DNA from 4 places in the Streptomyces sp. G5(2025) genome. Region 1 is predicted to be linked to each of the others. Evidence: riboswitches for the same ligand, from Rfam matches in the RefSeq annotation. Region 1 holds a riboswitch; each other region holds the start of a gene.

Region 1 (7,083 bases):
CTCCGCGATGACCTCCCACGGCTTCAGGCGGTCGGAGAGGGAGATCGTGGCGTAGTCGTGGCCGAGCGGTGCCCCCGCGCGCGCGGCGGCGGCGTTGGCGGCGGTCACGCCCGGCAGCACCCGGACCGGAATGTCCTCGTACGCGTCCTGCGAGGCGGCCTCCAGGACGGCCGTGGCCATCGCGAAGACGCCGGGGTCGCCGCCCGAGACGACCGCCACGCGCCGCCCGCGCCGCGCCAGTTCCAGGGCGAACTCGGCGCGCTCGGACTCCACGCGGTTGTCGGAGCCGTGGCGCCGCTGGCCGGGGCGGTGCGGTACGCGGTCGACGTAGGTGGTGTAGCCGACGAGGTCGTCGGCGGCGGCGAGCGCGCCGCGCGTCTCGGGAGTGAGCCAGAGGGGTCCGGCCGGGCCGGTGCCGACGACGACGACCTCGCCCGCCCCGCCCTCGGGGGACGGCTCCGGCCGGGGGCCACCCGTCAGCGGCGCCACCCGGCTCGGGAGCACCGCCACGGAGAAGTACGGCACGGACTCCGGGTCCACGTCGGCGAGGCGGCCGGTGCGCTCGCCGTCCATGGTGGCGCGCTCGACGTAACGGGCCTCGTCCAGGCGGCCCGAGCGCTCCAGGGCGCCGCGCACCTTGCCGAACGTACGGCCGAGCTTCATGACGACCGCCGAGTCCGTCGACGCGAGGCGCGCGGTCAGCTCCTCCTCGGGGAGGGTGCCGGGCAGGATCGTCAGGACCTCCTCGGCCTCGACGAGGGGTTCGCCGAGGCGGGCGGCGGCGGCGCTGACCGAGGTCACACCGGGGATGACCTCAGTGTCGTAGCGGTGGGCGAGCCGCTTGTGCATGTGCTGGTAGGAGCCGTAGAAGAGCGGGTCGCCCTCGGCGAGGACGGCGACCGTGCGCCCGGCGTCCAGGTGCGCGGCGAGGCGGGCGGCGGCCTCTTCGTAGAAGTCGTCGAGGGCGCCGCGGTAGCCGCCGGGGTGGTCGGTGGTCTCCGTGGTGACGGGGTAGACCAGCGGCTCCTCGACGTGGTCGGCACGGAGGTGCCGCGCGGCGATCGAACGGGCGATGGAGCGGCCGTGCCGCGCAGAGTGGTACGCGACGACGTCGGCGGCGGCGATGACCTCGACGGCGCGCACGGTCATCAGGGAGGGGTCGCCGGGCCCGAGCCCGACCCCGTACAACTTCCCCCGCCCGGTGTTCTGAGCGTGCTGGGCGTACTCGGTGTGCTGGGTGTTCTCGGTGTGCTCGGTGTTCTGGGTGTTCACTCCGTCTCGCTCGCAATCGCGTTGATCGCCGCCGCGGCCATCGCGCTGCCGCCACGACGGCCCCGTACGACCAGGTACTCCAGGCCCGAGTGGTGCTCGGCGAGCGCGTCCTTGGATTCCGCGGCGCCGACGAAGCCGACCGGGATGCCGAGGACGGCGGCCGGGCGCGGGGCGCCTTCCTCGATCATCTCCAGAAGGCGGAAGAGCGCGGTGGGCGCGTTGCCGATGGCGACGACGGAGCCTTCGAGGCGGTCGCGCCACAGCTCCATGGCGGCGGCGCTGCGGGTGGTGCCGAGCCGCGCCGCGAGGTCCGGGACGGCGGGGTCGGTGAGGGTGCAGATCACGTCGTTGTCGGCGGGCAGCCGCTTGCGCGTGACGCCGCTCGCGACCATGTTCGCGTCGCACAGGATCGGCGCGCCGTCGCGCAGCGCCTTGCGGGCGTCGGCCACCACGCGCGGGCTGAAGGCGAGGTCGCGGACGAGGTCGACCATCCCGCAGGCGTGGATCATCCGCACCGCGACCTGGCTGACGTCGGCGGGCAGACCGGCGAGGTCCGCCTCCGCGCGGATGGTGGCAAAGGACTCGCGGTAGATCGCCGCGCCGTCCTTCTCGTAGTCGAACACTGTGCTCTCGCTCATCTCGTGGCCGTTGCTCTGGTGGTTGCGGATGTCGTACGTGCTGTCGTGACCGTCTCGGTCAGGGTTCCGCCGCTCACGGGCGCCGCCGTGCCGCCGGTGCGCACCGTCACCTCGTACCGACCGTCCCCGGTGGCGAGGACGTCCACCCAGTCGCCGTGCGGGTGCCCGCACCGCCGCTCGCAGCCGGACCAGTGGACGGGCAGGCCACCGGTGCCGGGGACGGCGTCGGCGCGGACGTCGGCGAGGGACTTGGCGCAGCCGGGCCTGCCGGTGCAGGCGCCGACGCCGAGCCAGGGCGAGGCGGGGTCGGTGAGGTATCCGGCGTCGGCCAGCGCGCGCAGGCGTGCGCGGGCCGCCGCGGCGTCCTCGAAGCCGGGGAGCACGAAGCCGCGCCACGGGGTGACGCGCAGTTCGTCGGCGGGGGCGGGCAGCAGGGCCCGCCACTGGTCGGCGCTCACGCGGCCGAGGGGGGCGCCGACGGCCACCGCGCGGCCGATGACGCCGGGCAGGTGTGGGGCGGGGCGGGGCGGGCCGAAGGGGGCGGCGGCCGGTTCGGCGTCGATGCCCTGCCGCGCCAGCGCCCCGGCGAGGTCGACGGGGTGCCCCGCGGGCAGCTCGCGGACCCGCCACGCCCCGTTGCCCGCGTCGCGCGCGGCGGCGAGGAAGGCCCCGGCGGCGGCGAGGGCGGCACGCGGGGCGTCGGCGGCGGAAACCCGCAGGGCGCGGTCACCGACGCGGACGAGCGCCGACGCCGTGCCGGTCGGCCGCACGGCCGGGGTTCCGTCGGCTCCCGCGTACCCCGCCCCGCCCGAAGCCACGGGCACGGAAGCCGCCCCGCCCCCCGACTCCACGGACGCGCGCCCCGCCCCGCCCGATTCTGCGATCAAGGTCACATCGCCGCTGAGCGGGGCCACATCCCCGCGCCCGTCGTCCAGGACGAACAGGAAGCGGCCGGAGAGCGCCGTCGTCCACTCCTGCCCACACAGCAGCCGGTCCAGCTCGCGGGCCCACAACTGCACGTCGGCGTGGCCGAGTCGGTCGAGCGTGGCGAGCGGGGAGGCCACGATGTTGCGGACGCGTTCGTGGCGTTCGGAGGGCAGCAGGCCCGCGTCCGCGAGGAGCGCGGAGAGCTCCGCGCCGCAGCTCGCGCCGAGGCCGCGCAGCTCGATGTTGCCGCGCGAGGTGATGCTGAGGTGGCCGTCCGCCAGGCGCTCCGCCACGTCTGCCAGCACCGCTGCCTGACGGGACGTCAAAAGCCCTGCGGGTACGCGGAGTCGGGCCAGCGCGCCGTCGTCGGCTCGGTGCAGGCGGAGGGCTCCGGGGCAGGCGTCGCCCCGGTCGCGTACCGGGTTGCGTATGAGGGATTCGCCCTGGTTCGTGGAGGTCGCTCGGGTGGGCGGCATGGCGGCGAGCATACCCACGCCGATCCGGCCGGTCGCCTCCCGAGACGGGCCGTCCCGGTAGGTGGGCGCCCCATCGGCCGCGGTCAGGACTTACTATGCAGGCGGCGGGCCGCCAGGTCCGCCTACGCCAGCGACGGCGTGGGTCCGCCAGGACCCGGGGGAGGAAGCCCGGTGTGAATCCGGCGCGGTCCCGCCACTGTGAGCCCCATCCGTGGGGCGAGTCAGGAACTCCCGCCGTCCATACGACCACCCGGGGCGCGGACACCCCGAGGAAGGCCTGCGCACGCATGCTTCTGCTGCTGTCGACCTCCGACACCGACCTGCTCAGCGCCCGCGCGGCGGGGGGTCCGGTCGACTACCGGTTCGCCAACCCCTCCCGCCTGGACCTCGCCGAGCTGCCCGCGCTCCTGGAGGGCGCCGACCTCGTCGTCGTACGCCTCCTCGGCGGCGTACGCGCCTGGCAGGACGGCCTTGACCAGCTCACCGCCAGCGGTCTGCCGGTGGTCGTGCTCACCGGTGAACAGGCGCCCGACGCCCAGCTGATGGCCTCCTCGACCGTGCCGGTCGGCATCGCCGCCGAGGCGCACGCCTACCTCGCGCACGGCGGCCCCGCGAACCTGGAGCAGCTCGCCCGCTTCCTCTCCGACACCGTGCTCCTCACCGGCCACGGCTTCGACCCGCCGGCGCCCGCGCCGTCCTGGGGACCGCTGGAGCGCGCCGCCCGCGACATCGAGGGCCCGACGGTCGCGGTGCTGTACTACCGCGCCCACCACATGAGCGGCAACACCGCGTTCATCGACGACCTGTGCGGCGCCATCGAGGACGCGGGCGCCCGCCCGATGCCGCTGTACGTGGCCTCGCTGCGCGCCCCCGAGCCGGAGCTGATCGACGCGCTGCGCCCCGCCGACGCCATCGTGACGACGGTCCTCGCCGCCGGTGGCACCAAGCCCGCCGAGGCCTCCGCGGGCGGCGACGACGAGTCGTGGGACGCGGGCGCGTTGACCGGGCTCGACGTGCCGATCCTCCAGGCGCTCTGTCTGACCGGGTCGCGTTCGGCCTGGGAGGAGAACGACGAGGGCGTCTCGCCGCTGGACGCCGCGAGCCAGATCGCGGTGCCCGAGTTCGACGGACGGCTCATCACGGTCCCCTTCTCGTTCAAGGAGATCGACGAGGACGGGCTCCCGGCGTACGTCGCCGACGCCGAGCGCGCGGCCCGGGTCGCCGGTATCGCCGTACGCCACGCGCGTCTGCGGCACATCCCGGCCGCCGACAAGCGCCTGGCCCTGGTACTTTCCGCGTACCCGACCAAGCACTCCCGGATCGGCAACGCGGTCGGCCTGGACACCCCGGCGTCCGCCGTCGCGCTGCTGCGCAGGCTCATCGCGGAGGGGTACGACTTCGGTCCCACGGAGGAGATCCCGGGCCTCGTCTCCGGTGACGGCGACGAGCTGATCCGCGCGCTGATCGACGCGGGCGGCCACGACCAGGACTGGCTGACCGAGGAGCAGCTCGCCGCCAACCCGGTCCGCATCCCGGCCGCCGACTACAAGCGGTGGTACGCGACGCTGCCGCAGGAGCTGCGGGACTCGGTCGAGCAGCACTGGGGGCCGCCGCCCGGCGAGATGTTCCTGGACCGTTCGCGGGTCGGCGACGGCGGCGATCCGGAGGGCGACATCGTCCTTGCCGCCCTGCGGCGCGGCAACCTCCTCATCCTCATCCAGCCGCCGCGCGGCTTCGGCGAGAACCCCATCGCGATCTACCACGACCCGGACCTGCCGCCCTCGCACCACTACTTGGCGGCCTACCGCTGGATCGCGGCCCCCGCCGCCGACGGCGGCTTCGGCGCGGACGCGATGGTCCACCTCGGCAAGCACGGCAACCTGGAGTGGCTGCCCGGCAAGAACGCGGGCCTCTCGGCGGCCTGCGGCCCGGACGCCGCGCTCGGTGACCTGCCGCTGATCTACCCCTTCCTCGTCAACGACCCGGGCGAGGGCACGCAGGCCAAGCGCCGCGTGCACGCCACGCTCATCGACCACCTCGTGCCGCCGATGGCCCGCGCCGACTCCTACGGCGACATCGCGCGCCTGGAGCAGCTCCTCGACGAGTACGCGCAGATCAGCTCGATGGACCCGGCGAAGCTGCCGGCGATCCGCGCGCAGATCTGGACGCTCATCCAGGCCGCGAAGCTCGACCACGACCTGGGCCTGGAGGACCGCCCGGACGACGACGGCTTCGACGACTTCCTCCTCCATGTCGACGGCTGGCTCTGCGAGATCAAGGACATGCAGATCCGCGACGGCCTGCACGTGCTCGGCACCGCCCCGGCGGGCGCCGACCGCGTCAACCTCGTCCTCGCGATCCTGCGCGCCCGCCAGATCTGGGGCGGCACGACCGCCCTGCCCGGCCTGCGCGAGGCGCTCGGCCTGGACGAGTCGGCGGCGACGCGCGTGAGCGCCGACGAGGCGGAGGAGAAGGCCCGCGCGCTGGTCCAGGCGATGGACGACGCGGACTGGGACCTCTCCGCAGTCCCCGCCGGCCAGAGCGAACAGGTCGCCGCCATCCTGGAGTTCGCGGCCCGCGAGGTCGTCCCCCGCCTGGAGGGCACCACGGCCGAACTGGACAACGCCGTACGGGCCCTGGACGGCCGCTTCGTTGCGGCGGGCCCCTCCGGCTCCCCGCTGCGCGGCCTGGTCAACGTCCTGCCGACCGGCCGCAACTTCTACTCCGTCGACCCCAAGGCCGTCCCGTCCCGCCTCGCGTGGGAGACCGGCGAGGCCCTCGCCGACTCGCTCATCGAGCGGTACAAGAACGACAACGGCGACTACCCCACCTCCGTCGGCCTGTCCCTGTGGGGCACGAGCGCGATGCGCACAGCGGGCGACGACGTCGCCGAGGCCATGGCGCTGCTCGGCGTCCGCCCCGTCTGGGACGACGCCTCGCGCCGCGTCACGGGCCTGGAGGCCATCCCGTACGAGGAGCTGGGCCGCCCCCGCATCGACGTGACGCTGCGCATCTCGGGCTTCTTCCGCGACGCGTTCCCGCACACGATCGGCCTGCTCGACGACGCGGTGCGCCTCGCCGCCTCGCTGGACGAGCCCGCCGAGCACAACTACGTACGCGCCCACGCCCAGGCCGACCTGGCCGAGCACGGCGACGAACGCCGGGCCACCACCCGCATCTTCGGTTCGCGTCCGGGCACGTACGGCGCGGGGCTGCTCCAGCTCATCGACTCCCGCGACTGGCGCACCGACGCGGACCTCGCCGAGGTCTACACGGTCTGGGGCGGCTACGCCTACGGCCGCGGGCTCGAAGGCCGCCCGGCGCGCGCCGAGATGGAGACCGCGTACAAGCGCATCGCGGTCGCCGCGAAGAACACGGACACCCGCGAGCACGACATCGCGGACTCCGACGACTACTTCCAGTACCACGGTGGCATGGTCGCGACGGTGCGCGCGCTGCGGGGCACGGCCCCCGAGGCGTACATCGGCGACTCGACCCGCCCCGAGACGGTCCGCACCCGCACGCTGGTGGAGGAGACCTCGCGCGTCTTCCGCGCCCGCGTCGTCAACCCCAAGTGGATCGAGGCGATGCGCCGCCACGGCTACAAGGGCGCCTTCGAACTCGCCGCGACCGTGGACTACTTGTTCGGATACGACGCCACGACGGGCGTCGTCGCCGACTGGATGTACGACAAGCTCACCGAGACGTACGTCCTGGACCCCACGAACCGTCAGTTCCTCCAGGAGAACAACCCCTGGGCGCTGCACGGC
Region 2 (7,083 bases), on a different contig from region 1:
TCGACTCGCCCACATCAGACGGTAATACGAGGGGCCCGTCCGCGTCATACGCGGACGGGCCCCTGTCGAGCGCCGGGCAGGCCTTGCACCTGCATCTCCCCGCAGGAAGCGGGATGTCTTTCCTTGGACCACCGACGCATCGCCGGCCACCGCGAACCGCGGCGACCAGTGCAAGATCAACTATAGCGCATCGCCCCGGCGGGCGATTTGCCGGTCCTTCCGGTTCGGTCTAATTTGCGTGGATACGACTCTTTCTCGGCCGACCAGAGGAGAGAAACTCCATGGTGAAAGGCCTTCCGCGTGGAAAGGCCCGCCAGTCTCGTGGGCCGGAGGCGGATGCCACGCGCTCGTCGCGTTCGGCGACGGACCGCATGGCGCGTACGCTGCTGCGGCGCCGGAAGAAGGCGCTCAGCGCCGAGGACGTGATGGTCTCGGACCGTCCCAAGGTGCGACGCGCGGTGACAGCCGCGGCGCTCGGCAACACCATGGAGTGGTTCGACTTCGGCGTCTACGCCTATCTGGCGGGCACGATCGGCAAGGTCTTCTTCCCTGCCAGCTCGCCGGGCGTCCAGGTCGTCGCCGCCTTCGCCACCTTCGCCGCGGCGTTTCTCGTCCGGCCCCTGGGCGGGCTCGTGTTCGGGCCGCTCGGTGACCGTATCGGCCGGCAGCGGGTGCTCGCGGCGACCATGATCATGATGGCCGTGAGCACCTTCGCGGTCGGGCTGCTGCCCACGTACGCCTCGATCGGATTCGCCGCCCCGCTGCTGCTCCTCGTATGCCGGCTGGTCCAGGGTTTCTCCACGGGCGGCGAGTACGCCGGTGCCACCACCTACATCGCCGAGTACGCGCCCGACCAGCGGCGCGGATTCCTCGGCAGCTGGCTCGACTTCGGCACCTTCATCGGCTACTCCCTGGGCTCCGGCCTGGTCACCGTCCTCACGCTGGCTCTCGGGTCCGACGGCATGGAGAGCTGGGGCTGGCGCATTCCCTTCTTCGTCGCGGGGCCGCTCGGACTCATCGGCCTGTACATGCGCGTGAAGCTGGAGGAGACGCCCGCTTTCCAGCAGGAGGCGGCGTCCGCCGCGGCCGAGCGGGAAGTCGTCCACCAGCGGGGCGAGAGCGACCCCGTCGAGCAGGCCCGCCAGTCCGGCAAGGGCCGTCTCAAGGAGATCTTCACCCGTCACTGGCAGGCGGTGCTGATCTGCATGGGGCTTGTGCTGCTCTACAACGTCACGAACTACATGGTGACGTCGTATCTCCCCACCTTCATGACGGTGACGCTGGGAGAGAGCGACACCACGGCGCAGCTGCTGGTGCTCGGCACCATGCTGCTGGTGGCGCTCGCCATCACCACCGTGGGCCGCAGTTCGGACCGGTGGGGCAGACGCCCGATGTTCATGGCGGGCAGCATCGCGCTGATGGTGCTCGCCGTCCCGGCGTTCCTGCTGATCCGAGAAGGCGGCATCCTCATGCCCGCCTTCGGGTGCGCGATCCTCGGTCTGCTCCTGGTCTGCTTCGCGGGCACGGCCGCGGCCACACTGCCCGCCCTGTTCCCCACGCGTCTGCGGTACGGCGCCCTGTCGATCTCGTACAACATCTCCGTCTCCCTCTTCGGCGGCACCACCCCGCTGCTCGCCTCCTACCTGGTCGACTCCACCGGCAACACCCTCGTGCCCGCCTTCTACTTGATGGTGGCGGGCGCGATCGGCCTGGTGTCGACGTTCTTCCTGCACGAGACGGCCGGACGGCCGCTGCGCGGCTCCGGGCCCATGGTGGAGACGCAGGACGAGGCCCGCGAGTTGGTGGCGCGCAGCCGCGCGGAGGCGGGGCGCCACGCGCGTGACGTGTGGCTGCGCCTGTGGCATCCGCGCGGCGGGCGCGGGCGGGACGACAGCAAGAGGTCCGGCGGACGCGGGGAGTGACGGGGCGGGGAGTGACGGGGGCGGGGTGGTGCGGGGCGGCGAGCGTTGTGCCGTCAACAGGCGGAGACGTGCTGGTACGTGTGCGTGTACGGTACGGGTGCAGCTGGTTCGCCCTGTCCGCCAGACAGGCGCGTCGCAAGAGGGAACCCGGTGGGAATCCGGGACTGCCCCGCAGCGGTGAGCGGAAACGACAGCCGTCATACGCACTGGACCCGGCCGGGTCCGGGAAGCGACGGCCAGTAGGTGTCCGCCGGGAGACCGGCGGACGGGTCCGCGAGTCCGAAGACCTGCCACTGCCCGTGCGCCGACGCGCGCGGAGACCTCGGTGACCTCGTGGGTGGGTCGGCGTACAGATCAGGTGGCACACGCGAGGGCACAGCGGCGTGGTCCGCCCGGTCGGCCATCCCTTCGCGCCTTCGATCCTTCGCCGGGGTCTTTCGGAGAGACACTCGCGAAGGAGAGTTCCGTGACCACCGGACTTACGGCCGCCACAGCCAGGGCCACCGTGTACGGCTACCCACGCCAAGGCCCCCACCGGGAACTGAAGAAGGCCATCGAGGGCTACTGGCAGGGCCGCGTGGACGCCGACGCCCTGCGGGCCGTCGCCGCCGACCTCCGCCGGGCCACGTGGCGGCAGCTCGCCGACGCCGGTATCCATGAGGTGCCGACCGGCGACTTCTCCTACTACGACCACGTCCTGGACACCAGCGTCATGGTCGGCGCGATCCCCGACCGCCACCGTGCCGCCATCGAAGCCGGCCTTCCCCGAGCTCGCGGCCTCGCTCGACCAGGGGATGCTCCCTCGACGGCTACTTCGCGATGGCCCGCGGCACCCAGGACGTGGCGCCGCTGGAGATGACCAAGTGGTTCGACACCAACTACCACTATCTCGTTCCCGAACTCGGCCCCGGCACCGTCTTCTCCGCCGACTCCACCAAGCAGGTCGCCGAGTTGAAGGAGGCGCTCGCCCTCGGCCACACGCCGCGCCCGGTGCTGGTCGGCCCGGTCACCTTCCTGCTCCTGGCCAAGCCGGCCCCTGGCGTCGCTGCGGACTTCCAGCCGTTGACCCTCCTGGACCGGCTGCTGCCGGTGTACGCGGAGGTGCTCGCCGACCTGCGGGCGGCCGGCGCCGCGTGGGTGCAGTTGGACGAGCCCGCCCTCGTCCAGGACCGGACCCCCGCCGAACTGAACGCCGCGGCCCGCTCCTACCGTGCGCTGGGCGCGCTCGCCGACCGGCCGAAGATCCTGGTCGCCTCCTACTTCGACCGGCTCGGCGAAGCCCTGCCCGTTCTGGCCAAGGCGCCCGTGGAGGGGCTGGCGCTGGACTTCACCGGTCCCGCCGCGGCGAACCTCGACGACCTCGCCGCTGTCGGCGGGCTGCCCGGCAAGCGGCTGGTGGCGGGCGTGGTGAACGGCCGCAATGTGTGGATCAACGACCTGGAGAAGTCGCTGTCCACCCTCGGCACGCTGCTCGGCCTGGCCGACCGGGTGGACGTGGCCGCCTCCTGCTCCCTGGCGCACGTCCCGCTGGACGCCTCGGCGGAGCGCGACCTCGACCCGCAGGTCGCCCGCTGGCTGGCCTTCGCCCGCCAGAAGACCGGCGAGATCGTCACCCTGGCCCGCGGGTTGGCGCAGGGCACCGACACCATCGCGGCCGAACTCGCCGCGAACCGCGCCGCCCTGGCGTCCCGGGCCGGTTCCGCCCTCACCCACGACCCAGCGGTACGCGCCCGCGCCACGGCTGTCACCGACGCCGAAGGGCGACGCTCGCAGCCGTACCCGGAACGGGCGGCCGCCCAGCACGCCCACCTCGGACTGCCGCTGCTGCCCACGACCACCATCGGCTCCTTCCCCCAGACGACCGCGCTGCGCACCGCGCGGGCCGACCTGCGCGCGGGCCGCATCGACACCGCGGCGTACGAGAAGCGCGTCGAGGCGGAGATCCGTGAGGTCGTCTCCTTCCAGGAGGAGGCCGGCATCGACGTCCTCGTGCACGGCGAGCCCGAACGCAATGACATGGTCCAGTACTTCGCCGAGCAGCTCACCGGCTACCTCGCCACTCGGCACGGCTGGGTCCAGTCCTACGGCACCCGCTACGTCCGCCCGCCGATCCTGGCCGGTGACGTCTCGCGCCCCGGGCCCATGACGGTGCGCTGGACGGCGTACGCCCGGTCGCTGACCCGTCGTCCGGTCAAGGGCATGCTCACCGGCCCGGTCACCATGCTCGCCTGGTCCTTCGTCCGCGACGACCAGCCCCTCGCCGAGACCGCCCGCCAGGTCGCCCTCGCCCTGCGCGACGAGGTCGGCGACCTGGAGGCGGCCGGTACGCCGGTCATCCAGGTGGACGAGCCCGCGCTGCGCGAGACCCTCCCGCTGCGGGCCGCCGGGCGCGGCGCCTACCTGGCCTGGGCCACGGAGGCGTTCCGCCTCGCCACGAGCGGCGTCCGCCCGGACACCCAGATCCACACCCACATGTGCTACGCCGAGTTCGGCGACATCGTCCAGGCCATCGACGACCTCGACGCCGACGTCATCAGTCTGGAGGCGGCCCGCTCCCACATGCAGGTCGCACGCGAGCTGGCGGCGCACGGCTACCCGCGCGGGGCCGGTCCCGGCGTCTACGACATCCACTCACCGCGTGTCCCCGGCGCAGGGGAGGCGGCCGCCCTGCTCCGTAAGGGACTTGAGGCCATTCCGGCCGAGCGGTTGTGGGTCAACCCGGACTGCGGTCTGAAGACCCGGAGTTGGCCCGAGGTCCGCGCCTCCCTAGAGAACCTGGTCGCCGCGGCCAGGCAAGTGCGCTCCTCGCTCGCCCTCGACTCCTCCTGAGCACCGCCCCCCCACGTCCGGCGGCGGCGTCCCGTTGCCGGGCGTAGGGGGGCAGCGCCGTTCTCAGGTCCGCTGCCCTGACCGGTTGGGGTCGGGCGTCTGCTCGATCCATGAGACGAGCACACATGTGAGGGGCCCGTCCGCGTCATACGCGGACGGGCCCCTGTCGAGCGCCGGGCAGGCCTTGCACCTGCATTTCCCCGCAGGAAGCGGGGCGTCTTTCCTTGGACCACCAACGCATCGCCGACCGCGGTGAGTTGCCGCGACCAGGTCAAGATCGACTATACCTCATGAAAGCTCGGGGTGGCGCCCGAGGTCTCCCGCTACCGCGTGGGGTGCGCGCGCACGTGTGCCCGTTCGCCTTGAGGGCCGAACAGGACGAGCGTCTCGACCGCGTGCCCGTCGGCCGAGCCGAGCCAGTGCGGCAACGCCGTGTCGAACTCCGCTGCCTCGCCGGCCGACAGGACGATGTCGCGGTCGCCCGCCAAGAGCCGGAGCCGTCCGTTGAGGACGTACACCCATTCGTAGCCACCGTGGGTCTGCGGCGTCGGCCGCGCCGGTTCCAGGCGGCTCGGGATCAGCATTTTGAACGCCTGCACCCCGCCCGCCCGGCGGGTGAGCGGGATGAACGTCATGCCGTGGCGGTGCAGCGGCCGCAGGTGGATGCGTGGGTCGCCCGTCCGAGGGGCGCCGACGAGGTCGTCCAGAGGTACCCCGTACACGCGGGCCAGCGGCAGCAACAGCTCCAGGGTCGGCCGCCGGCCGCCGCTCTCCAGCCGGGACAGGGTGCTCTCCGAAGTCCCCGTCGCCGTCGACAGGTCGGCCAGGGTCAGTCCGCGCTGCTTCCGCAGGGCGCGCAGCCGGGGACCGACCGCGTCCAGCACCTGATCCGTCTTCTCCGTCACGCCGCCCGATCATGCCATAACGGCAATTTTCCGTGCGGTTCACGGATGCTCGCGCCAGCGTGGGTCCGCCACAGTCCTCGTGAAGGAGAGACATGAACGCTCAAGACCGGGCCGCCAACTTCTGGGACGAGCTCCACAGCCAGCGCGCTGCCGAGTCGCCGGTGGTGGCGGTGAATCCGAGGCTGGTGGAGGTCGCCGGTTCACTGCTCGCGGGCACCGCGCTGGACCTCGGGTGCGGGGCCGGAGGAGACACCCTCTGGCTCGCCGCCCGCGGCTGGCGGGTGACCGCGGTCGACATCTCCGCCGTGTCCGTGCGGGCACTCCAGGAGCAGGCCGACCGCGCCCAAGTGCCTGTCACCGCGCTCCGCGTCGATCTGGCCGACGACTTCCCCGCCGGTGCCTTCGATCTGGTGTGCGCGCAGTACCTGCACACGCCGTTCGCCCTGGACCGCGCCCGCGCGCTGCGGACCGCCGCGGAGTCGGTGAACCCGGGGGCCGGCTCGTCGTCGTCGACCACGGCTCCACGGCGCCGTGGTCGTGGAGCGAGGACCCCGACGTACGGTATCCGTCGCCCCGGGAAGTCGCCGAGGAGCTGGCACTCGACCCCGCGGAATGGTCCATCGAACGTGCCGACAGCCCGCAACGGCGAGCCACGGGCCCGGCGGGCGGCACCGCGACCGTCGTCGACCACGTGCTGGTCCTCCGCAGGGCGGGCGCGGATCTGGCGGAACGACGATGAGCGCGCAGCGGCGGCGCGACGCCGGGCCGCCGTCGACCGGCCCCGGCGAGAAGGACGTACTCGTCGGCTTCCTCGACTACCTTCGCGCCTCCGTCGCGGCCAAGGCCGAGGGCGTCCCCGAAGTCCAGGCCCGCGCTGCCGGCGTGCCGTCGGGGACGAACCTGCTCGGGCTTGTCAGGCATCTCACCTACGTGGAACGGCACTGGCTGCTCGGCCAGGACGTGCGGGACTGGAAGGCCACGTTCCACCCCGCCCCGGACGACACCGCCGAGGCCGTCGTCACCGCCTACCGGGAGACCAACGCCGCGGCGAACGACCAGATCGCCTCCTGGGACGACCTCACGGCGGCGGGCCCCCGCCCGGCCGGGCACGGCAGGCAAGCCCCCTCGCGGCGCTGGACGCTGGCCCACCTGATCGAGGAGACCGCACGCCACGCGGGACACGCCGACATCCTGCGGGAACTGGCCGACGGCACGACCGGCCGCTGAACGCCGTTCAGTGGAGGTCCGTGGCGGTGAAGTGCCGCTGATACCGCATCCCTTCCCCCGTGCCGCGCAGCACCCAGAACGCGTCCACGTCCCGCTTCTTCGCGTCCAGGAAGCCGGGCGCGCCGACCACCACGTCCAGGTGTTCGTCTCCGTCAGTGTCCAGGAGCGGGCCTACGACGGTGATGCGGTTGCGGGTGGGA
Region 3 (7,083 bases), on a different contig from region 1:
TGGCTCACCGACATGGACGGCGTGCTCATTCACGAGGGCGTCCCGATCCCGGGCGCCGACACGTTCATCAAGAAGCTGCGCGATTCCGGCAAGCCCTTCCTGGTGCTGACCAACAACTCCATCTACACCGCGCGCGACCTCCAGGCCCGGCTCACCCGCATGGGCCTCGAAGTGCCCGTCGAGAACATCTGGACCTCCGCGCTGGCCACCGCCAAGTTCCTGGACGACCAGCGCCCCGGCGGCACGGCCTACGTCATCGGCGAGGCGGGCCTGACCACGGCCCTGCACGACATCGGGTACGTCCTGACCGACCACGACCCGGATTACGTGGTGCTCGGCGAGACCCGCACGTACTCCTTCGAGGCCATGACGAAGGCCGTCCGCCTCATCAACGGCGGAGCCCGCTTCATCTGCACCAACCCCGACGAGACGGGCCCCTCCACCGAGGGCCCGCTGCCCGCCACGGGCGCCGTGGCCGCGCTGATCACCAAGGCGACCGGCAAGAACCCGTACTTCGCGGGCAAGCCGAACCCCCTGATGATGCGGACCGGGCTGAACGCCATCGGGGCCCACTCGGAGACCAGCGCGATGATCGGCGACCGCATGGACACCGACGTCCTCGCCGGGCTTGAGGCGGGCATGGAGACGTTCCTGGTGCTGACCGGGCTGACGTCGCGGCGCGACATCGACACGTACCCCTTCCGGCCGTCCACCGTCGTGGACTCCATCGCCGACCTGGTCGAGCGGGTCTAGACCGCCGCACGGCCCCCGTTTGACCGCTGCCGGGATGCGGGGGGCGGGGCACGGCGTGAACCTCGTAGGACAGGAGGTTCACGATGCGTATATGTTCCCTCGCTCCTCGTGCGGCCGGCGTGGCCGGCGTGGCCGTCCTTGTCATGGTCGCCCTGCCCGGCGGTGGGGCCGCGGCCCACGAGAACGGTTCCGTGGACGCCACCGTCACCCCCGCCGACGCCGCGGCCGGCGCCTCCGTGGAGGTGAGAGTGACCGGCTGCGAGGGCGCCACCGGATCGGCGGGATCGGGGGCCTTCGAGGGGGAGGCGCGCCTCGCCGGGCGGGGCGGCGACGATCTCCACGGCACCGCCAGGATCCGCAAGGGCGTCACCGGGTCCTACGAACTCACCGTCATCTGCGACGGCCACCCCCACCAGGGCGTCGGCACCGTCCGGGTGGCCCAGCGGAACACCGAGCCGACCGCGCCGGTGCGCGCCGGTGGCGGCGGCACCGCCCACCTGACCTCGGCGGTGTCCGCGGAGCCCGACGGGGCCGACGAGGCGGGCCCCGGTACCCGGCACGCCGTGATCGGCCTGATCCTCGCCGGGGTCGCGGCGGTCGCCGTGGCGTTCCGCAGCGTCCGCCGGCGCCGCTCCGAGTGACGGGCGGGGCGTGAGCGTGTCCGGCGGCGAACGCCCGCCCGGGTCCGGACGCCTGCTGACCGGCGTCGCCTGGGCGGTCCTCCTGGTGGGGCTCGCGCTGTGGGGCAGCGGGGTCGCGAACCTGCCCGGCGGCCTGTCCGGGCCCGCGACCGGCGACGTGGCGGCGGTCGGCCGCCCCCACGCCGTCGAACTGCCGCCCGCCCACACACCGTTGGCGCCCGCCCGGCCGCAGCGCGTCGAGGTGCCCTCCCTGAAGGTCGGCGCCCCGGTGACCGCCCGCGGCCTCGATGCCCGGGGCGCGATCGACCCGCCGCCGTTCGCCCAAGGGGACACCGTCGGCTGGTACGGCGGCGGGACCCGCCCCGGCGCCCCCGGCGCGGCGCTCTTCGTCGGCCACGTCGACACCGAGACCGACCCCGCCGTCTTCTACGACCTCAGCGCGGCGCGCCCCGGCGAGAGGATCGACGTGACCCGCGACGACGGCACCGTCGCCGAGTTCACGATCGACGACGTCCAGGTCGTCACCAGCGACCGCTTCGACGCACGAAAGGCCTACGGCCCCCACGAGGAGGGCCGCGCCGAACTGCGCCTCATCACCTGCGGCGGCACCTTCGACAGGGCCGCCCGCGCCTATACGGCGAACGTGATCGTTTCGGCGTACCTGACCGGGGTGCGGCGTTAGACCGGTGGTCAGGGGAGTCCGAGGGCTGTGGCGGCTCGGTGGTCCGACGGCCGTGCCGCGGGCATGTCGCGGGCGGCGCCGGGTGGCGAGCGGTGGCGCCGCCCGCCGCCGGGGCGCGCCTGATCACGTGCGGCGCGCACCTTCGGCAGGGGCGCGCTCCCGGGTCACCCGCACCTGCCGAGGAGCCCGCTAGGCGGCCTGCCGGCCGGTCAGCGGCGGGGCCGGAGCGGGAGCCGCGGCGGCGCCTTTCGCCGCGCGCACGCCGAGGCCGCCGAAGACCGCCGCGAACACCGCCCACAGCAAGGCGTGCGAGGCGAGCGACAGCATGCGGAAGTCCCACAGCAACGACGCGTCGACCGGCACCGGGTCGGGGTTGCCCGGCAGCAGGAACAGCACCGCGAGGACGGCGACCGCGGTGAGGGCCGTCGCGATGTGCCGCACCGGTTCGGGGTGCGCGGCGAGGCGCACGTACACCTGGCGCACCAGGAACATGCCGAGCACGCCGATGGCGACCGAGGCGAGCCACAGCGCCTGGCGGTCGCCGACGGTGCCCGCGTCGCCGACGCCCGGCGGGTTCGCCGGATAGCGCAGCCCGGGCAGGAGGGAGACCGCGAGGAAGGCGGCGGCGGAGAAGGCCAGCGCGCGTGGCCACGGCAGCGCGCGCGGATCACGCCGGTGCACCGCGGCGTACGCGACGGCGAACAGCACGCCGAGGGCCAGGCCCGCGACGAGGGCGGTGACGACCAGGCCGCCGTGCTGGGTGGAGCGGCTGAACAGCTCTTCGTGGTGCTGGACGGCCTGCGCGGCGCCGTGCCCGTGTTCCTGGGCGGCCGCGCGTTTCTCCTCGGCGCGGATCGCGCGGTCCATCAACGGCTCGGCGAGCAGCAGCGAGAAGAGGCCGGCGGTGAGACCCGCCGCTCCGCCCGCGGCCAGGCCGCGGACGAGCAGGGGGAGTACGGGGGACGAGGGTGCTGAGGGCATGGTGCTGGTGTCCGTCCGCCCGGTCAGTGGCACGGGGCACCGAAGAGGTGCCGGCCGTCGTGCGCGAACTCGTGGAGGTAGTCGCCGGTCGCCGAGATCAGCGAGCCGTTGTCCATGAACACGGCGTAGAGCGCGATGAGCGCGATGACCGCGGCGGCCGAGGCGATCAGCCAGTCGCGGGTCTGCGTCACGGCGGCCTGGCTCGCCGTGGTGTCGGTGTGCGGAGCTGCGGAGTGCAGGGACATACCGGTGGGCCTCCTTCTGGGGTTTCCACGCCCCATGGCAGGAGGACGACGGTTCAGTTCCTGACTTCCGCGTACGAGCGTGCGTACGTGGTCACAGTGGCGGGACCGCCCCGGATTCGCACCGGGTTCCTGTCAAACCGTCGCCTCGATGTATGGACTTGTCGTCACGGAGAGTCCCAGCGCGTCGCGTCTCTGTCAACACCCCCCAGGTCCTGGGCGGTCCTGCTGACCGCCGGGCTCACCTGCCCGATCGGCGGCCCGCTCCCCCGGGAGCCGCCGACCGGGCCGGTCCTCGACCGCGCGCGCACGAGCCGCGGGAGGAACCCGGCGCCGGCGCGGGAGGTTCACGGGCAGGCCGTCCCGGTTCCGTAAATGGCCCACAGGGCCAGGCGGTTGGGCCGTGCCACAGACTCTAGGGCGAATGCGCGCGGCGGCCTAGAGGCAGCCGTGAGCACCTCGTGGGCCGGGGGACCCTGTGTCAGGATTGAGATACGGACAGTGCGCCCAAGGGGGAGTGGATGTACCGAAATGACACCGGCCGCGGACGTCGTTTCGCGGCCAGGGGGGTGCGGACCGGGGTGGCGCTCGCGGGGGCCGCGCTCCTCCTTTCCGCGTGCTTCTCCTCCGGTGGCGACCCGGAGGAGAACACGTCGGGACCGCCCCCGAAACAGCAGCCCAAGAGCCAGGACCCGTACTGGGTCAACCCGGAGGGGACCGCCGCCAAGCAGGTCGCCGCGTACGAGAAGGACGGCGCGAAGGACGACGCCGAACTGACCCGGAAGATCGCCCGGCAGCCGGTCGCCGAGTGGCTCGTCCCGGAGAACGCGCAGGACCAGGCGCGCGGCTTCACGGAGGCCGCGGAGAAGGCCGACCGGGACGCCCTGTTGGTCCTCTACAACATCCCGCACCGCGACTGCGGCCAGTACTCGGGCGGCGGCGCGGCCGACGGCGACGCCTACCGCGCGTTCGTCGACCAGGTCGCCCGGGGCATCGGCGACCGGCGTGCCACGGTGATCCTGGAGCCGGACGCGGTGCTGCACATGGTCGACAACTGCACGCCCGAGCAGTTCCACGAGGAGCGCTACGACCTCCTCAGGGGCGCCATCGAGAAGCTCAAGTCCTTGAAGAACACGAAGGTGTACCTGGACGCGGGCAACGCGGGCTGGCAGAACCCCGACTCGCTCTGGGAGCCCCTGAAGCGGTCCGGCGTCGAGCAGGCCGACGGCTTCTCGGTCAACGTCTCCAACTTCCAGACCACCGAGGCCAGTACGGAGTTCGGCAAGAGGCTCTCGGCGAAGATCGGCGGCAAGCCGTTCGTCATCGACACGGGGCGCAATGGCAAAGGGCCTTACGACAAGGGCAAGGACCCGTGGTGCAACCCGCCGGGGCGGGCGCTCGGCGAGACGCCCACGACGAAGACGGACGACCCGCTCGTCGACGCGTACCTGTGGATCAAGCGGCCGGGGGAGTCCGACGGGACGTGCCGGGGCGGACCCAAGGCGGGGGAGTGGTGGCCGGAGTACGCGCTGGGCCTGGTGAGGAACGCCTCGTAGGGGTCGCCCCTTACGGGGGCGATACTCACGGCACGCGAACCCATCGCGCCTCGCTGGGAACCCCCTGCTCATCCGACACGAACAGCATGTACCAGCCCGATTCCACCAAACTCCGATTCTTCGGGACCGTCACCCTCACCTCGCCCTTCGACTTCTTCAGGTCCAGCGCGATCGACGTCTGGTCGATATCCGTGACGTGCGTCGACGCGCTGGGCCGGATGAGCCGCGCCGTCTTGATCGACGACGCGTGCCGCGTCGGAAACGTCCCCGACTCCCCGCGCCCGATCGTCTTCGGCCCCTTGCCGAGGCTCGGCCGCGAGCCCTGGTAGAGGTACGGCGGCGTGTAGATCTCGATGCGCTGCTCGAAGACGCCCGGCTTGGTGTTGGCCTTGTCGGCGAAGAGCGAGTCCGAGCCGAAGAACATCACGCGCCCGTCCGGCAGCAGAATCGACCCGGAGTGGTAGTTGCGGCCGACCAGTGGGTCGGCGACCCTCCGCATGTCGCCGGTCCGCGCGTCGTAGATCCGCGCCTGGCGGATGTTGGAGTCACCGCGCCCGCGGTAGTCCTCGGAGCCGCCGGAGATCAGCACGGTGTCGTCCGGCAGCGTCGAGATCTGCGGGTAGCGCGTGCCCTTCTCCAGGGAGGGCCCGTCGACGAAGCGCGGATCGACCGCCTTCAGGTCGACGACGCGGGTCTTCTCGCTGGACCTCTTGGACTCGCCGACACCGCCGCCGCCGACCACCATGTACTTCTGGTCCTGGGCCGGCGGCAGTTCGACCGTGCCGGAGGTCTCCAGGAGCTTCTGGTCGCTCAGGCCCGGGATGCCCTGCCACTTGTTGGTCTTCAGGTCCCAGATGCCGGGCTTGCGGCCGACGTCGTCGGGGCCGTACCCCGCGTTGGAGCCGGAGTAGAAGAGCCTGCCGTCGGTCATCTGGAAGATCGCCGGGTAGGTCGGGAACTGCCGGACGCCCTTGGTGTACGTCCACTTCTTGGTCTTCGGGTCGTACACCTCGTTCTTGCCCGGCACCAGCTGGCCGATCTCGTCCAGGCCCGACGTGGACAGGATTCTGCCGTCGGTGAGCGTGGTCAGCGTGGGGTACCAGCGCGCCTCGTTCATCGGGTCGACCTTGACGTACCGCTCGGCGACCGGGTCGAACTCGAAGGCGTCCTTGATCCCCTGGAAGTCCTTCTTGTCCAGGGCGAGCTTCTGCGCCATGCCGTAGACGTTGCGCTTGTCGGAGCCCTTCATGCCCTGGACGCGGTAGTTGTCCTGGGTGCCCGTCTCGTACTCGGCGCCGCTCTTGGCCGCCTCGACGTAGACCCGGCTCAGACCCGCCTCCGTGCGCAGGAACCTCCCGGTCCGCTTGTCGAAGACCTTCTTCGCCTTCTCCACGAGGACGTTGTCCTGGGAGACGAACGTCTTGCCGTTCTTCTTGCCGGTGAACTTCGTGCCGGCGGGAATCGTCTTCGGCTCGTCCGGGTCCTCGTTGTGGACGATCATCAGGCCGCCGGCCTTGGTGACGTCGCCCTTCAGCTTCTCGTAGCGCTGCGTGCCGCCAGCGATCAGCAGATTGCCGTTGCCCAGCTGGGTGTGGCCCGTGCAGAACAGGTCGGTGGGCGTCGGGATCTTCTTGATGGTCCGCTTGACCGGGTCCCACAGCCGGGTGTCGAACTTCTTCTTGTCGAAGTTGCCCTGGTCGTTGCCGGAACCGGCGACCAGCAGGACCTTGCCCGTGTGCAGGAGGGCCGCGTGGATGGTGTTCTGCCGGTACTCCTCGGGGAACTCCACGATGTCCCAGTGGCCGTTGTCGGCCTTGTACTCCGGCTGGTTGATCTTGTAGTCGTGGTACTTCTCGGAGCCCACGCGCCACAGCCACGGGCCGTTCATCCCCGCCAGCGCGAGGACGACCGCCGCGCCTATCGCGATGCGGCGGGCGCGGCGGTGACGGGAAGGGTCCTTCATTTCTTACGTCCCCCAAGTCCCCCGAGCTCCTTACGGGAAATCTGCATCGTCTGCTCGGAGGAGGCCCAGCTGGGCTTCGGCCGGGGCGCGTGCGGGGCGGGCCGCCGGCCCTGCGGGGCCGCGTGGGCCGCAGAGATCGGGGCCATGACCTCGCGCGGCTGCGGCAGGAGGGGACCCGCGCCGGACGGCGGCCCCGAAGTACCCCCACCCTGAGGCGCCGTCGCCGCGGACCTCTTCCTCTCCTCGCGCATGCCCCAGCGCCACG
Region 4 (7,083 bases), on a different contig from region 1:
CGGCGTACGGCCGCCCGTCGGCAGCGATTCGAGGCGGGCGGCGGCGGCGTCCACCGACGACGTCGGCGGCAGCGCCACCTCGGCGTCCTTGCCCCGGAACGTCACCAGGCCCACCTTGTCGCGCCGCTGGTAGGCGTCCAGGAGCAGCGAGAGCACGGCACCCTTGACGGCGCTCATCCGCTGCCGCGCCGCCATCGACCCCGAGGCGTCCACGACGAACAGCACGAGGTTGCCCTCACGGCCCTCCCGCGTCGCCTGCCGCAGATCGTCACGGCGTACGACGAGACCGGCGCCGGAGCGTCCACGGGCCTTCTGGTGCGGGGCCGCGGCCTGCACGGTCGCCGCCAAGTGCAGCTTGGTCAGGGCCCCTTGAGGGCGTCGCGAACCCGTCGTACGGCCGTGCTCGGTACGGGCGCGCGAGCGCCGCCCGGCCGCGCCCTCGCCGATGCCGGGCACGCTCAGCATCTTGGTGCGGAAGGGCTCGGCGGCGCGTACGGCCTGCTGCTCGCCGGCCCGGGGCCTGCGGTCGGGGCCGGTTCCTGCGGGGCCGCCGGTGCGTCGTCGGAGCCGGGGCCCTGCTGCTGGGAGGGGAGATCGGGGTGTCGGGGCCGCCGCCCTCCGGGGGCCGCCCACCGCCGCCACCATCGCCGGGACCGCCGCCGTCGGGGTCGTCCTCGGGAGGCTCGGGCGCCTCGGAAGCCTCGTCGTCGCGCGCCTCCTCCAGCGTCTCGTCGAGCTTGTCCTCGTCGAGCCCCGGCGCGTCGAAGGGGTTGCGGCGCCTGCGGTGCGGCAGCGCGAGCAGCGCGGCCTGCCGCACGTCCTCGCTCTCCACCTCCGTACGGCCCGCCCAGGCGGCCAGCGCGGTCGCCGTGCGCGCCATCACGATATCCGCGCGCATCCCGTCGACCTCGAAGGCCGCGCACGTCGCCGCGATCTGCCGCAACGCCCCATCGCCCAGGTCCACTTGGGGGAGCAGCGCCCGCGCCGCGACCACTCGCTCCCGTAGCGCCGTCTCGTCCTCGGCGAAGCGCCCCGCGAAGGCCTCGGGGTCGTCGTCGTACGCGAGCCGCCGCCGCACGACCTCGACGCGCTGGTCGGTCTCGCGGGAGGCGGCCACCTCCACGGTGAGGCCGAACCGGTCGAGCAGCTGCGGCCGCAGCTCGCCCTCTTCGGGGTTCATGGTGCCGACGAGCAGGAAACGCGCGGCGTGCCGTACGGAGACGCCTTCGCGCTCGACGTACGAGGCGCCCATCGCGGCGGCGTCCAGGAGAAGGTCGACCAAGTGGTCGTGGAGGAGGTTGACCTCGTCGACGTAGAGGATGCCCCGGTGCGCGTCCGCGAGCAGGCCCGGCTCGAAGGCCTTCACGCCCTCCGAGAGCGCCCGCTCGATGTCGAGGGCGCCGACGAGCCGGTCCTCGGACGCGCCGACGGGCAGTTCCACCATGCGGGCGGGGCGCGCGGTGGCGCCGCCCGCCTCATGGGGGCCGTCGGGGCAGTTCGGGTCGGGCGCGGCCGGGTCGCACGAGAAACGGCACCCCGCGACGACCGGCACCTCCGGCAGGAGCGCCGACAGGGCGCGTACGGCGGTGGACTTGGCGGTGCCCTTCTCACCCCGTACGAGTACGCCGCCGACGGCGGGCGAGACGGCGTTCAGCAAGAGCGCGAGCCGCAAGTCGTCCTGCCCTACAAGGGCGGTGAACGGGTACGGGGTACTCACATGGCCTCCTTGGCACGTTCTGGTGACGCCGACGGCGCGCCGGGAGCGATGAAGGGCAGTCCGGCCGGCGCCCCCTTCTCGATCAGGCTCAACAGCCCCTCCGTGTCCGCGTGTTCTTCGATCAGGTCACCGAGCAGGTCCAGCTGCGCCTCGCGCAGGGCGGCGAAGCCGGTGTCGGGCGCGGGTACGAAGCGGCGCCCGGCCGCGCGCGCCACCTCGGTGAGGAACCGGCGCCGGAACGCGTCGCTCTCCAGCGACCCGTGCCAGTGCGTACCCCACACCTCGCCGACCCGGCAGCCGTCCAGGAACGGCTCCCCGCCCAGGACTTCGGCCACCCCATGGTGGATCTCGTACCCCTCGACCGGCTCCCCGAGGGCCTCGCCCACCGGACGGGCCAGGGTCTTCTCGCGGGCGAACCGCACCCGCACCGGCAGCAGTCCGAGTCCGTCCACGGAGCCCGCGCGCGACTCGACGTCGTCCTCGATGTGCTCGCCGAGGGCCTGGAAGCCGCCGCAGATCCCGAGCACCGGCCGCCCCTCGGCCGCGCGGCGCGCGAGGGCGTCCGCGAGCCCGCGCTCCCGCAGCCACTGGAGCGCGCGGACGGTCCCACGGGTGCCCGGTACGACCACCAGGTCCGCGTCGACGAGCTCCTCGGCCCGGTCCACGAACCGCACGACGACACCCGGCTCGGCGGCCAGCGCGTCCACGTCCGTGAAGTTGGACATCAGCGGCACCGCGCACACGGCGACCCGCAGCACGTCCTCACCGACCGGCGGCGCCACCACGGACTCGCGCACGGCACCCCGCAGCGAGACCCGCAGCCCGTCCTCCTCGTCGATGCCCAGCCCGTGCTGGAAGGGCAGCACACCGAACGTGCGGCGCCCGGTCAGCTCGTACAGCATGTCGAGACCCGGTTCGAGGAGCGAGACATCGCCCCGGAACTTGTTGACCAGATACCCCGCGACCAGCTCCTGGTCGGCCGCGCTCAGCAGCGCCGTCGTCCCGAAGAACGACGCGAACACCCCGCCGCGGTCGATGTCCCCGACCACCAGGACGGGGAAGCGGGCGGCCCGCGCGATGCCCATGTTCACGATGTCGGTGCGCCGCAGGTTGATCTCGGCGGGACTGCCCGCGCCCTCACAGATCACGGCGTCATACGTGCCCCGCAGTTCTTCCAGGCACCCCACGACGGTCTCCAGCAGCGCCCCCTGGCGCCCTCCGTGGTAGCCACGGGCGCTCATCTCGCCCACCGGCTTGCCCATCAGCACGACCTGGCTGGAGCGGTCGCTGCCCGGCTTGAGGAGTACGGGGTTCATCAGGGCGCTCGGCTCGACGCGGGCGGCCTGCGCCTGCATGGCCTGCGCCCGCCCGATCTCGGCGCCCTCGCGGGTGACGAAGGAGTTCAGGGACATGTTCTGCGCCTTGAACGGCGCGACGGACACGCCCTTGCGGGCCAGCCACCGGCAGATCCCGGCGGTGACGACGCTCTTCCCGGCGTCCGAGGTGGTCCCGGCGACCAGCAGTCCACCACTCATGCGTTTCTCCCTGCCTTCGCCGACCGCAGCGCCCGGCGGGCCGCCACCGCGACCCCCAGCGCCAGCCAGCTGACCCGCCGCGACAGCCGCACGGCCCGTTCGATGTCCGCCACGCGCACGTCCCGCCCGTCCGCGTTCAGTACAGGCCGGTGCTCGACCCGCCCGCCGTACGAGAGGGTCCCACCGAGCCGTACGCCGAGCGCCCCCGCGAAGGAGGCCTCCACCGGCCCGGCGTTGGGGCTCGGATGCTTCGCGGCATCCGCGCGCCATGCCCGCACCGCCCCCGAGGGCGAGCCCCCGGCCAGCGCCGCGAGCCCCGCGGTGAGCCGCGCCCCCGGCCAGCCGAGGACGTCGTCGAGCCGGGCGGAGGCCCAGCCGTACCGCCGGTACCTGGGCGACTTGTGCCCGACCATGGCGTCGAGGGTGTTGACGGCGCGGAAGGCGACGAGCCCCGGCACCCCGCCGACAGCACCCCACACCAGCGCGCCGACCACCGCGTCGGAGGTGTTCTCGGCGACGGACTCGACGACGGCACGGGCGATGCCGTCGGAGTCCAGCGCCTGCGGGTCACGTCCGCACAGATGAGGCAGCCGCTCCCGGGCCACCTCGATGTCCCCGGCGTCGAGCGCGCCGCCGATGGCCCGCGCCTCACGCCCGAGCGAGGTCCCGCCGACCACGGCCCACGTCGCGGCGGCGGTCAGCGCGACGGATGCGGCGGGGGAGCGGCGTACGAGAGAAGCGGCGAGGGCGGCGGCACCGGCAGCGCCCCCGGCGCACACCGCGGTGTGCAGCGCGCCCCACCCGCGGTGGTCGCGCCACAGCACACGCTCGACGGCGCCCGCCACACGCCCGAACCCGGCGACCGGATGGCCCCGGCGGGGATCGCCGAGCAGCAGGTCACCGAGGAGGCCGGCGGCGGCGCCGTACGCGAAGTCGCGATCGGCACTCATGGGTCAGCCCGTCGCTGTGCCGGGCAGGGAGCTCACGCTCGGGAACAGGTCCGGCAACGGGCGGCCGCGCATGGCGATATGTCCTCACTCAGGGTGTCCGCGCCCTGGTTCGACGTGATCGGCGGCGAGAGTTCCTGGCTTCCGGGCGCGTCGGGGACGGCTGCCCGGTGACAGTGGCGGGACCGCGCCGGATTCGCACCGGCTTCCTCTTCTGCCGCCGTAGTTGGCCCCGGCAGTCCACCACGCCCCGCGAACGCCCGTCAACTCGCCGTTGACCTGCGGCGGGAGAGTGTGCGGAGCCCCACAGCCGAGCTCCACATACGGCGGTGGGGTGCGGGACGTGTGATCACGTCCCGCACCCCACCGTGAACCGCTGTCGTCAGGCGACGATCAGATAGATGCCGTACGCCACGGCCGCCGCGCACAGCGCGAAGCAGGCGTACGCGCCGGTGCGCGCCAGCGCCACGGAACCGCCGGAGCCGCCGGCGGACGCGGCCGCCGTCTCCTGCTTGGAGAGACCGATGATGCCGAGGGTGAACAGGCCCACGAGAGCCACCGTCACGGCGAGGCTGACTCCGAAGACGGAGCCGAGAGCTGCCCAGTCGATGTTCATGCTGATGTGTCCTTACACCGTCGCGGGCCGGGCGGGGTCCGCCATGGCGCCGGTCGTGGTCGAGGTGGGGGCCGAGATGGTGGCCTTGACCGGGTCGTCGGAGGAGGCGCCGACGGCGGCCAGCGCGCCCGCCGGGGGCGGCTGGACGGCGGCGATCGCGGTGGTGACCACGCCCGCGGGCTCGGCGCCCGTGGTGGTGGCGTCGTCGCGGATCTCATCGTCGGTGACGTTGGTGTGGGTGACGGCGTTGCGCCGCGAGAGCACCCAGATGACGGCCGAGCCCGCGATGAGGAGGGCGGCGGTGACCGCGACGCCCCAGGGGCCCTGCTTGGTGAGGAACTCGGCGCCCGCGCCGACCAGACCGGCGGCCGGCAGGGTCAGACCCCAGGCGACGAACATCCGGGTCGCGGTCGACCAGCGGACGACGCCGCCCTTGCGGCCGAGGCCCGCGCCCATGACGGCGCCGGAGCAGGACTGGGTGGTGGAGAGCGAGAAGCCCAGGTGGGAGGAGGCCAGGATGACCGTCGCGGCGCTGGTCTGGGCGGCGAAGCCCTGCTGCGGCTGGAGGTCGGTGAGGCCCTTGCCCATGGTGCGGATGATGCGCCAGCCGCCGAGGTAGGTGCCGAGCGCGATGGCGACACCGGCGGAGACGATGACCCACATCGGGGGGTTCGCGCCGGGGTTGAGGACACCGCCCGTGACCAGGGCGAGCGTGATGATGCCCATGGTCTTCTGCGCGTCGTTCGTGCCGTGCGCCAGGGAGACGAGGCCCGCGGAGGCGATCTGGCCGGCGCGGTAGCCCTTGGCGGTGGCCTTGGTGTCGGTGTTGCGGCCGATGCGGTACGTCAGGCGCGTCGCCAGCGTCGCGGCGAGACCCGCCACGAGCGGTGCGGCGAGGGCCGGGATGAGGACCTTGGTGACGACGGTGCCGCCGTTGATCGACGACCAGCCCATCGACATGACCGCGGCGCCGATGAGGCCGCCGAAGAGGGCGTGGGAGGAGCTGGAGGGCAGGCCCACCAGCCAGGTCAGCAGGTTCCAGAGGATCGCGCCGACGAGCGCGGCGAAGATGACCTCTGTCTTGAGGCCGTCCTCGTTGACGATCCCGCCTGAGATCGTCTTGGCGACTTCGACGGAGAGGAAGGCTCCGACGAGGTTCAGCACGGCGGACATGGCCACCGCCGTCTTGGGCTTGAGAGCGCCGGTCGAGATGGTCGTCGCCATCGCGTTGGCAGTGTCGTGGAAACCGTTCGTGAAATCGAACACGAGAGCGGTGACGATCACGATCCCGAGGAGAAGCGTGATGTGTTCCATTTACCCAGGCTTCTGTTGGACGTCAGTGGCATGTGGAACGTAGGCAACCTGGGTGAACGGAAAGTGAACTGGGCCGGGCGGTGCGGTGACCCAAAACGGAGTGCCGCCTCTCCTTATCGACCAGGTGTCTGCGAGCGATCGTACGGAGCGTGGGCGCGAGCCCCCTAATCCAGCCGGAGTGTCGCCTTCCACCACTCTCCCGCGCGCCCTCGCGCACCCCCTTCCCGCGCCCCAAACGGAATGGCGCGCCGAGCCCTCCAAGAGACCGATGTCACTCCGCCCGGGGCCCGGCGGGGGCCTACAGCGCCACGCTCCCGGCTGGCAGGATCGCCCCATGACTGAGCAGCGGCAGGGCACGGAACGGGACGCCGTCGGGCGGGCGTGGGACGAGCTGGTCGACACGGCCCGCAGGACGGTGGCGGACGGCCTGGTCGTCGGCACCTCGGGCAATGTCTCCGTACGGGTCGGCGACACGGTCCTGGTCACCCCGAGCGGGGTCCCTTACGACCGGCTGCGGCCCGAGGACGCGCTCGGCGTCGACCTCGAAGGGCGGCGGGTCATCGGCCACCTCGCGCCGACCAGCGAGCTGCCGATGCACCTCGCGATCTACCGCACCACCGGCGCGACGGCGGTGGTCCACACCCACGCGGTCCACGCCACGGCCGTCTCCATGCTGGTCCCCGAGCTGCCCGCGGTCCACTACATGACCGGCGTCCTCGGCGGCCCCGTCCGCGTCGCCCCCTACGCGCTCTACGGCACCGAGGAACTGGCCGAGCACATGCTCCGCGCGCTGAGCGACCGCACGGGATGCCTCCTCCAGAACCACGGGACGATCACCTACGGAGACTCCCTGTCCCAGGCGTACGACCGCACGGCACAGCTGGAGTGGATGTGCCGCCTGTGGCTCACGGCCACCTCGGTCCCGGGCCACACCCCGGCCCTCCTGACCGCCGC

Evidence for each region. A riboswitch is a leader RNA that binds a small molecule or an ion and turns the genes downstream of it on or off. The one in region 1 is predicted to bind cobalamin.
Region 2: linked by a shared signal. The riboswitch ahead of metE (5-methyltetrahydropteroyltriglutamate--homocysteine S-methyltransferase) and the one ahead of cobN (cobaltochelatase subunit CobN) in region 1 are both predicted to bind cobalamin.
Region 3: linked by a shared signal. The riboswitch ahead of ACOBQB_RS23340 (CbtB domain-containing protein) and the one ahead of cobN (cobaltochelatase subunit CobN) in region 1 are both predicted to bind cobalamin.
Region 4: linked by a shared signal. The riboswitch ahead of ACOBQB_RS18205 (cobalamin biosynthesis protein) and the one ahead of cobN (cobaltochelatase subunit CobN) in region 1 are both predicted to bind cobalamin.

Annotation. Positions count from the first base shown of each region.
Region 1 is NZ_JBMUZT010000002.1:1,638,981-1,646,063, forward strand. It holds gene ACOBQB_RS07675 (precorrin-2 C(20)-methyltransferase) at 1-1,272, opposite strand, end outside; gene ACOBQB_RS07680 (precorrin-8X methylmutase) at 1,269-1,895, opposite strand; gene ACOBQB_RS07685 (cobalamin biosynthesis protein CobG) at 1,907-3,325, opposite strand; cobalamin riboswitch at 3,433-3,564, shown strand; gene cobN (cobaltochelatase subunit CobN) at 3,601-7,083, shown strand, end outside.
Region 2 is NZ_JBMUZT010000006.1:173,906-180,988, forward strand. It holds gene proP (glycine betaine/L-proline transporter ProP) at 372-1,922, shown strand; cobalamin riboswitch at 2,009-2,231, shown strand; partial or broken gene metE (5-methyltetrahydropteroyltriglutamate--homocysteine S-methyltransferase) at 2,389-4,751, shown strand; gene ACOBQB_RS11440 (helix-turn-helix domain-containing protein) at 5,075-5,656, opposite strand; partial or broken gene ACOBQB_RS11445 (class I SAM-dependent methyltransferase) at 5,749-6,395, shown strand; gene ACOBQB_RS11450 (DinB family protein) at 6,392-6,883, shown strand; gene ACOBQB_RS11455 (FG-GAP and VCBS repeat-containing protein) at 6,891-7,083, opposite strand, start outside.
Region 3 is NZ_JBMUZT010000006.1:2,777,068-2,784,150, reverse strand. It holds gene ACOBQB_RS23360 (HAD-IIA family hydrolase) at 1-753, shown strand, start outside; gene ACOBQB_RS23355 (hypothetical protein) at 837-1,394, shown strand; gene ACOBQB_RS23350 (class F sortase) at 1,411-2,076, shown strand; gene ACOBQB_RS23345 (CbtA family protein) at 2,266-3,057, opposite strand; gene ACOBQB_RS23340 (CbtB domain-containing protein) at 3,081-3,302, opposite strand; cobalamin riboswitch at 3,337-3,458, opposite strand; gene ACOBQB_RS23335 (glycoside hydrolase family 6 protein) at 3,821-4,855, shown strand; gene ACOBQB_RS23330 (galactose oxidase-like domain-containing protein) at 4,881-6,818, opposite strand; gene ACOBQB_RS23325 (glycosyltransferase family 2 protein) at 6,815-7,083, opposite strand, start outside.
Region 4 is NZ_JBMUZT010000006.1:1,621,519-1,628,601, reverse strand. It holds partial or broken gene ACOBQB_RS18215 (putative cobaltochelatase) at 1-1,717, opposite strand, end outside; gene ACOBQB_RS18210 (cobyric acid synthase) at 1,714-3,252, opposite strand; gene ACOBQB_RS18205 (cobalamin biosynthesis protein) at 3,249-4,202, opposite strand; cobalamin riboswitch at 4,309-4,459, opposite strand; gene ACOBQB_RS18200 (hypothetical protein) at 4,582-4,815, opposite strand; gene ACOBQB_RS18195 (inorganic phosphate transporter) at 4,828-6,129, opposite strand; gene ACOBQB_RS18190 (class II aldolase/adducin family protein) at 6,464-7,083, shown strand, end outside.